Regions from separate parts of the Mesorhizobium sp. BR1-1-4 genome, predicted to be linked through region 3. Evidence: predicted binding sites of a transcription regulator. Region 3 holds the regulator's gene; each other region holds the start of a gene.
The links. The regulator PhoB, encoded in region 3, activates phosphate uptake and scavenging genes when phosphate is short. The targets are predictions, from matches to a motif close to TGTCATNNANCTGTCAT.

Region 1: the regulator PhoB is predicted to act here: its motif matches at 1,402-1,418, upstream of LB571_RS08430 (ceramide glucosyltransferase).
Region 2: the regulator PhoB is predicted to act here: its motif matches at 1,093-1,109, upstream of phnC (phosphonate ABC transporter ATP-binding protein).
Region 4: the regulator PhoB is predicted to act here: its motif matches at 1,083-1,099, upstream of LB571_RS09220 (LTA synthase family protein).

Annotation. Positions count from the first base shown of each region.
Region 1 covers NZ_JAIUIB010000003.1:456,332-458,533, reverse strand. The annotation lists gene LB571_RS08435 (O-succinylhomoserine sulfhydrylase) at 1-120, shown strand, start outside; gene LB571_RS08430 (ceramide glucosyltransferase) at 151-1,302, opposite strand; gene apaG (Co2+/Mg2+ efflux protein ApaG) at 1,522-1,914, shown strand; gene LB571_RS08420 (Hsp33 family molecular chaperone) at 1,989-2,202, opposite strand, start outside.
Region 2 covers NZ_JAIUIB010000007.1:39,973-42,174, forward strand. The annotation lists gene phnD (phosphonate ABC transporter substrate-binding protein) at 1-45, opposite strand, end outside; gene phnC (phosphonate ABC transporter ATP-binding protein) at 157-1,014, opposite strand; gene LB571_RS16545 (DUF1868 domain-containing protein) at 1,145-1,855, opposite strand; gene LB571_RS16550 (DapH/DapD/GlmU-related protein) at 1,942-2,202, opposite strand, start outside.
Region 3 covers NZ_JAIUIB010000001.1:72,663-74,864, forward strand. The annotation lists gene LB571_RS00350 (ROK family protein) at 1-958, shown strand, start outside; gene phoB (phosphate regulon transcriptional regulator PhoB) at 961-1,650, opposite strand; gene phoU (phosphate signaling complex protein PhoU) at 1,670-2,202, opposite strand, start outside.
Region 4 covers NZ_JAIUIB010000004.1:22,617-24,818, forward strand. The annotation lists gene LB571_RS09220 (LTA synthase family protein) at 1-1,077, opposite strand, end outside; gene fabD (ACP S-malonyltransferase) at 1,321-2,202, shown strand, end outside.

The DNA.
Region 1 (2,202 bases), on a different contig from region 3:
AGCGATGAGGCCCGCGCCGAACTCGGCATCGGGCCAGGTACGCTCAGGCTGTCGGTCGGCCTGGAGGATACGGACGACCTGCTGGAAGATATCGCGCAAGCCTTGAAGGCCGCCAAATAGGTTTCGTCCAGGCAGCGTCGTCAGCAGCGATCAAGCGCTCGATGGCGTCTCCTCCAGTTCCGCCGTCTTGGTGCGGATGGTCATGGCGTTGCCGCGCCAGTCGACGGCGCCGCCGAGCCAGCCGCGCGCCCAGATGGCCGGGAGCATGACGTCCCGCGCGACCGTCGCCGCGATCATGCCCGTCGAGACGTGCCAACCCTTGGCCAGGGCCAGAGCGCATTCCGGAAGATAGAACGCCGCCAGCACGGCAATCGCGGTTGCCCAGAGACTGACGCCGGCGCTCGCCGCGGCAATCAGCGCAAGAGCCAACGGGACCGCCGCGCCAGTCAGGATCTCGGGCGCGAAGAACAGCGGGAAGGTGACGCGGCGCAGGCGCGCCCAGCGGGCCTGGCGCGACCAGATCTCGCCAAACGTGCGCTGGCCGAGCGGCTGCTCGAAGGGCGCCGCAACGAGGTTGACACGCAGGCCGAGGCCGTTCACCAGCTTGGTCGCGGCGGCGTCCTCGGCGATCTCGGCGGCCAGCGCGCGGATGCCGCCATTGGCGTCCAGCATCGGCTTGTTCCACAGCATGCTCTTGCCCTGCGCGAAGCCGAGGCCGAGCGCCTCGCCGGCATACTGCCAGCGGGCCTGCAATGTGTTGAGGAAGGCGCATTCGACGTCGGCCCAAAAACCATCTGGCCGGGAGCCGATCGGCGTCGAGCAGACAAGGCCGGTACCGTGCTGCCACGCCGCCATCATGTGCTCGACATAGTCCCTCGGCATCAGAACGTTGGAATCGGCAAGAATGACCCAGTCGTGGCGCGCCGCTTCCCAGCCTTTGACGCAGTTGTTGAGCTTTGGATTGGCACTGACACGGTCGTCGCCGATCAACAGCCGGGCCGGCACCTGCGGAAACCGGGCAATCGCCCTGTTTATCAGTTTGACCACCGGGTCGTCGGCATGGGCGACGCAGAAGATCAGTTCGTAGCGTGGCCAGTCGAGCGCGAAGGCGCGTTCCAGCGTCTCATGTGTGAATGGCTCGACGCCGCGCGACGGGACGACAATCGACACCGCCGGCGATCTGCCCGCCGGCGGGGCAATCGTGGTGCGCCGTTTCAGCTGTGAAGCGGCAAGCAGGATGCTGGCAGCGTTTGAGAGGATGAGTGCGGTCGAAAGCGAGGCGGATATGAGAGTGAGTTCCATCGAGATCTGGTCACTCCGGAAGTCGGCCCGCGTCGCGGCCGTTTTCAACAGTTCGACAGAGGGCCGAGTCGCCCGGTTCGCGCACACCACCATTGTCGTGTGTCACTTAAATGACATTCTTTGCCGGCACCTGCGTTTCAATCCCAGGCGCGACAAGACGCGCACGTTGACCTGCTCACCGCGAGCGTCGAAAGTCGTCGGATTGTTTTGGAGCCGCTCATGTACCGCGCCGTGACGCGCAACATCGAAGTGCAGGTCAGGCCATTCTATCTGGAGGATCGTTCGGATCCCCAGGAGAACCGCTACGTCTGGGGCTATCAGATAACGATCGACAACCAGTCTGACGAGTTCGTGCAGCTTCTGTCGCGCTATTGGCACATCACCGATGGTGCCGGCCGGATCGAGGAAGTCCGCGGGCCGGGCGTTGTCGGCGACCAGCCGGAACTCAATCCCGGCGACAGCTATCAGTACACGTCCGGCTGCCCGCTCTCGACACCCTCCGGGATCATGGTCGGACGCTACACGATGCGCAACAAGCGCGGCGAGACGTTCGACATCGCCATCCCAGCCTTCTCGCTCGATCTGCCGGGGACAAGGCGCACAGTGAACTGAGGGCCGACGGTCGCGCCGCCCCTCATCCGCCCTTCGGGCACCTTCTCCCCGCGGAACGGAGAGAAGGAAAGGCTTTACTGAGCCGCAAACTCGGCTGGATCGAAGTCGTACTGCGTCGAGCAGAATTCGCAGGCGACATGGATGCCGCCATCCTCGGTGCTGTCCTTGATCTCCTGCGCGGAGAAGCCTTCGAGGATGCCACGGATCTTGTCGCGGGAGCATGAGCACTGGTCGGCCACGGGAACGCCGCCGAAGACGCGCACGCCATGCTCATGGAACAGACGATAC
Region 2 (2,202 bases), on a different contig from region 3:
CATGGCGAGCACCGAAACGGCACCGAAAACCATCTTCCTGAACATTGATATCTCTCCTGTAAGTTCCGGCCCCGCGCCGGCAGCGTTCTTGATCTTGACAAGTGCCCTTGACGCGGGCGGACGATCCAGGCTGCTCGCTATTGGCTCTTACTGGGCTCAGTATCCCGGGAATGCGGGTTCGAGCGGTCCGGCGGATGCGGCGATCTTCTGCTTGAAGGCAACACTGGTGGAGGTGATGACCTCCGATATCTCGCCGCCATTGCTGTCGGCGCCATAGACAAGACGCACGGCTTGGCGGTCGAGCTCTTCGGGCGGCCCGTCGAAGACGACCTTGCCGGCGGCCATGCCGATGATGCGGTTGCAATAGGTGCGGGCGGTATCGAGCGTATGCAGATTGGTGACAACGGTGATGCCTTCGCGCAGATTGATGTCCTGCAGAGAATCCATCACCACCTTGGCGTTGAGCGGGTCGAGCGAGGCGATCGGCTCGTCGGCGAGGATCACCCTGGGCTGCTGCATCATGGCGCGGGCGATGGCGACGCGCTGCTGCTGGCCGCCCGACAGCGTGCCGGCGGGCTGAAGTGCGGTGCGGGCGATGTCGAGCCGCTCGAGCGCGGCGACCGCCTCCGCGCACTCGGCGCGCGAAAACATGCCCAGAAGATTGGACAGGGTCGAACGGTGGTTCAATTTGCCGAGCAGCACGTTGGTCAGCACGTCGAGGCGCGGCACCAGGTTGAACTGCTGGAAGATCATGGCGCAGTCGCGCTGCCAGCGCCGCAGCGGCGAGCCGCGCAGCCGGGAGACCTCGGCGCCGTCAAAAAAAATCGACCCCTGGCTGGGGTCGACAAGACGGTTGATCATGCGAAGAAGAGTGGATTTGCCGGCGCCCGAACGACCGATGACGCCGACCATCTGCCCTTGCGGGATCGAGATGTTGACGTCGCTGACGGCGGTGTTCTTGCCAAATCGTCGGCTGACGCCGCGGATTTCGAGCGTGGCAGAGTTTGCTGACATGGGCTGGTTCCAGTCCGGTCCATATTGATCGTCAGGCACTCGCCTAACGCAACCACATGAACCTGCCGTGTCGCGATGATGTCAGTTTTGTTACGCTCCACAGGCGCGGCGACTGGCGCCTTGCGGGCGATCAGCCGAGCACCAGCAATTCCTCGAAATGCTTCATGTCGCGGAATGCGCAGAAGGCGGGAGCCTTGATCTCGATCACCGGCGCCTGGCGCGCGAAAAGTGCCAGGCAATCGTCAAACAGCGCCTGCCACGCGGCGGCCCTATCATCATCAAAGCGCTGGATCTGATAGGCGAAGGTGATGTGGAAGACGTAGGTGTCGTGATCAGGATGCCGGTAGCCGAACGGCACCGCGAGCGCATCGCGCCATGCACGCATGATGCGCGCATCCTCGTCGGTCGCGCCGGCAACGGTGAGGCCGGTCGGCAGGACCTCGGCCACCTTGATGTTGAAAGGGCCGAAGCCCTGGAACCCCTTCAGGCGCTCCAGATAGAGGCGGGTCATGGCGTCGATGCTGGTGTCGAGCGGCACGTCCCGCGGCCAGAAGGGCAGGCGACGGCGATATTCGATTATGCCCTGGAAAAGGGTCATGTGCAGGCTGGAAACGGGCGTGAAGGCGAGGCGGTCGGCATCAGGCATTGCCAGCATCTTCTCGCGGACGGCCAACACCACCGCTTCCGAAGGCGAGCCGCTGACCAGATGGCTGACGACGGTGTTGCCCGGCTCGAGGAGGAAGTTGCCTGACGCGTCGTAGCGCGTGCCGAGATGCGCCGGCGACGCCGGATTGGAGCCGGCAAAGAATCCGGCGAGCGAGGGTCTGACAGTGTCGAGCATGGCGATCTCCTTCAAGGAGATCGCGTCCTGTCCGAGTCCTGTGTCAAGGGTATGAACAAGCCAGCGATATGACGATGATGTGAGGGCTATGCCTCTTTGCCCGATGCCCGTTCTTCGTGTTTCTCCAAAAAAGCTTCGGCCGTCAGCTCCCGAAAATCATCGAGCGCGGCGCGCAGCCTCGCGTGATCCCAATCCCACCAGGCAAGCGCCTGGTAGCGCTCGGCGGTGCGGCGGTCGAAGCGCTCGCGGATCGGTTTTGCCGGTACGCCGGCGACGATCGTGTAGGGCGCGACGTCCTTCGAGACGACCGCGCCGGCGCCAACGGCGGCGCCGTCGCCGACGGTGAC
Region 3 (2,202 bases):
GAATTTCCTCTCCGTCGCCGTCATCGACTACGCCGGCCAGGTGATATCGGAGGAGCAGCGCCGGCTGGACACGCTGACCATGTCGCGCGAGGCGCTGATCGGCGAATGCGTGGCCATCGTCCGGCGCCGCCTCGAGGATCCCGACCTCGATGTCGCCAGCATTGCCCGCATCGCGCTGGCGATCCAGGGCATCACAGACACCGAGGCGCGCGCCATGCTGTGGTCGCCGATCACGCCGCAGACGGACATTGCCTTCGCCGATATACTCGAAGCCGAATTCGGCATCCCCGCCACCATGGAGAACGACTGCAACATGATGGCTGTGGCGCTGCGCTGGCGCGACCCCGAGCGCTACCGCGACGACTTCATCGCCATCCTGCTCTCGCACGGCATCGGCATGGGCCTGGTGCTGAAGGGCGAGCTGTTCACCGGCACCCATTCCTCCGGCGGCGAGTTCGGCCACATGATCCATCGCCCGGGCGGCGCGCTCTGCCGCTGCGGGCGGCGCGGCTGCGTCGAGGCCTATGCCGGCAACTATGCCATCTGGCGTAATGCAGGACAGATGGGTGAGGACGCCAAACCGGTCGACGTCAGCGACGCCGACATGCGCGCATTGGCGGCCACGGCGCGCGAAAGAGACGGACCGGAGCGCGAGGCCTATCGCAAGGCCGGCGAGGCGCTGGGCTATGGCCTTGGCAGCTTGTTCGCGCTGATCGATCCGGCGCCCGTTGCGATGGTCGGCGTCAGCGCCGCCGCCTTCGATCTGATCGAGCCGGCCTTGCGCGAGGCCATCGCCCAGACCGCCGGCGGCCAGCATTCGACGTCGATTTCCTTCGATACAGAGCCGAACGAATTGCCGCTGATCCGCGAGGGCTGCGCCATGCGCGCGCTCACCTTCGTCGACCAGGAGATCTTCGCGCCGGGTGTGCAGGTGAGATCCGGCAAGAACGTGGCCTGATCTCAGTCCTCGCGAATCGCGTAGCCTGCGCCACGGATGGTGCGTATCACATCGGGCATGCGGCCATTGTTGACCGCCTTGCGAAGGCGCCCGACATGCACATCCACGGTGCGCTCGTCGATGTAGATCGTCTCGCCCCAGACATTGTCGAGCAACTGGCTGCGCGAGAACACGCGGCCAGGATGGCGCATCATGAATTCGAGCAGCCTGAACTCGGTCGGTCCGAGCCGGATCTCGCTCTTCTTGCGATAGACCCGGTGCGATTCGCGGTCGAGCACGATGTCGCCGACCTTGAGCACGCTGGACAGCACTTCCGGTTTGGCGCGGCGCAGCAGCGCCTTGACCCGGGCCATGAATTCCGGCGTCGAGAACGGCTTGACCAGATAGTCGTCGGCGCCGGTCGAGAGGCCGCGCACGCGATCGCTCTCCTCGCCGCGCGCCGTCAGCATGATGATCGGCAATCGCTCCGTCTCGGGCCGCATGCGCAGGCGCCGACAGAGTTCGATGCCGGAAACCGCCGGCACCATCCAGTCGAGCACCAGCAGGTCGGGCACGTTTTCCTGGAGGCGTATCTCGGCTTCGTCGCCGCGTGTCACCACCTCGACCTGGTAACCCTCGGACTCCAGGTTGTAGCGGAGGAGCACGCCTAGCGGCTCCTCGTCCTCCACCACCATGATGCGTGGCGCGATCATCGATCGATCATCCCTGCCGTCAAGCCGCCGGCACCGACATCGCCGTCTCGTCCTGCTTCGGACGGTTGGCGGGCAGTTGCGTGCCGGTCAGCACATAATACGCATTCTCGGCGATGTTGGTCACATGGTCGCCGATGCGTTCGAGATTCTTGGCGCAGAACAAAAGATGCGTGCAAGCCGTGATGTTGCGGGGATCCTCCATCATGTAAGTCAGGAGTTCGCGGAAGACCGAAGTGTATTTGACGTCGATGCGTTCGTCGTCATTCCTGAGCTTGGCGAGGGCGGCGGCATCGCCGGCCGCATATTCCTCGACGACGCCCTGCACCTGGATCAGCACCAGCTGCGCCATGGAGTCGATGGAATGCGACAAGTCGCGCGGCGTGGCGGTGAGGCCGACCGAGCCGACGCGCTTGGCGATGTTCTTGGCAAGGTCGCCGATGCGTTCGAGATCGCCCGCCATGCGGATCGAGCCGACGACATGACGCAGATCGTCGGCCATCGGCTGGCGCTTGGCGATCAGGGTGATGGCGCGATCATCGAGTTCGCGCTGGC
Region 4 (2,202 bases), on a different contig from region 3:
CGGCGTCGGGGTCCGGACATATTGCTGGTAGGGGATGCTGCCGGCCGGCAGGAAAGCATTGGAAAAGCCGGTCAGCGCTTCGAACTCGATGTTGGCGGTCATGCCGCCGAATTCGGGCGAGAACATCGAGCCCGAGCGGAGCGCCCGCACATTGGGCATCGGATCGGGAGTGATGGTGACTCCGGGCAGCTTGGTTGGATCCCAGAAGGATTCGCTCATGACGATGATGATGTCCGGCTTCTGGGCCGGCACCGAGGCGGTCACCTCGGGCCGCTCGATCGCCGCGATCGCCTTGTCGGAATAGCCCGGCGGTGCCGAGACATGCGCCATCGGCACGTTGAGCGCGAAGGCGAGCGCGAAGCCGTTGGAGGCGTAGTTTTCCTTCTGGTCCCACATGATCGGGATGATCTGCAGCCGGTCCCTGGTCCACGAGAAGGTGGCGTAATCCATGATCGAGACGAAGAAGGCGAGCAGCGGCACCGCCAGCGTCAGCCGGGCAAGGCGGCCTTTGCGGCTGAGGGCCGGAACCTTGCGGCGCCATAGCCGCCAGCCGTAGACGAGCAGGGACAGGCCGGCGACGATGCCCGCGACCATGGCCAGCGCTGTCATTGGCCGCTCGCGCACCAAGAGCGGCAGCAGGGCGAAGATCTGGCGGGCGTAGAGGAAATCCGTCGGGTAGAGCGGATCGCCGAGATAATGCGACTTCTGGTGGCCGACAAAGGCCAGCGACAAGGTCAGCGGCGCGACGATCATCAGGCTCTGATGGCTGCGGCCGAGCACCGCGTCGAGACCGATCAGGACCAGCGCGAAGACGACGATAGTTGTCCAGCCCGGCTTGAACGGCTGCAGGAAGAAGAAAACGGTGCCGGCGACATCGCCGCGCACGATCAGTTCGATGGCGAACACCAAGACGGCCGAGATCGCCAGGCTGATCAGCCCGTAGCGGACAACAGGCCATCTACGGCCCGGCAGATAGCCGGTGGACGGATCGTCTTCCAGGAACTGCGGCGCCGCGTTGCCGGCACGTTTGAAACTCTTTGCCACTTCAACTTCCCGCCCAAAGACAACCCACGTCATTCGATTGTCATATAATTGTCACGCAAAGCTAGCGCCTGTGGCGGAAATAAGAAGAGCCAGCGAACGATTCGTGAGCGGTTTTCATCAGGTGTGATCGCCAAAAAGCCTTTCGGAACAGGCACTCGCGCGGGGATAGGCCCATTGGCATGGGCTGAAGTGGCTTGACTTGGCGGCCTGCCTTGCGTCACAGGCAGGGAAAATTCGTAGTATCAGGCAAGCAAAACCAGTCAGGGGAGCCCTCGCATGGCCGTTGCATTCACCTTTCCGGGACAGGGTAGCCAGGCTGTCGGCATGGGCAAGGATCTTGCCGATGCCTTTCCCGAGGCACGCAGGATTTTCCAGGAAGTCGATGACGCGCTCGGCGAAAACCTGTCGAAGCTGATCTGGGAAGGTCCCGAAGAGACGCTGACGCTGACGGCCAACGCGCAGCCGGCGCTGATGGCGGTGTCGCTTGCCGCCATCAGCGCGCTGGAATCGCGCGGCTTCTCGCTGAAGGACAAGGTCGCTTATGTCGCCGGCCATTCGCTGGGCGAATATTCGGCACTCGCCGCCGCCGGCTTCGTTTCCGTTGCCGATGCCGCCCGCCTGCTGCGCATCCGCGGCAACGCCATGCAGGCGGCGGTGCCGGCCGGCGAGGGCGCCATGGCGGCGATCATCGGGTTGGAGCAGGCCGATGTCGAAGCCGCCTGTGCTGAGGCCGCCCTTGGGGCCGGCAAGGGGGCCGTCTGCCAGGTGGCGAACGACAATGGCGGCGGCCAACTGGTCATATCAGGGGCGAAGGCGGCGGTTGAACTGGCAGCGAAACTGTGCACCGAAAAAGGCGCCAAACGGGCGCTGATGCTGCAGGTTTCGGCGCCCTTCCATTCCGCGCTGATGACGCCGGCCGCCAATGTCATGCGCGAGGCACTTGCCGGCGTGACAAAGACCGCGCCAATCGTTCCCGTGGTGTCCAACGTATCGGTGCAGCCGTCGACCGATCCCGACGGGATCGCCGGGCGGCTGGTCGAGCAGGTGACCGGTCGCGTCCGCTGGCGCGAAACGGTGGAGTGGTTCGGCGCCAACGGCGTCACCACGCTTTACGAGATCGGTGCCGGCAAGGTGCTTTCAGGACTGGCTCGTCGCATC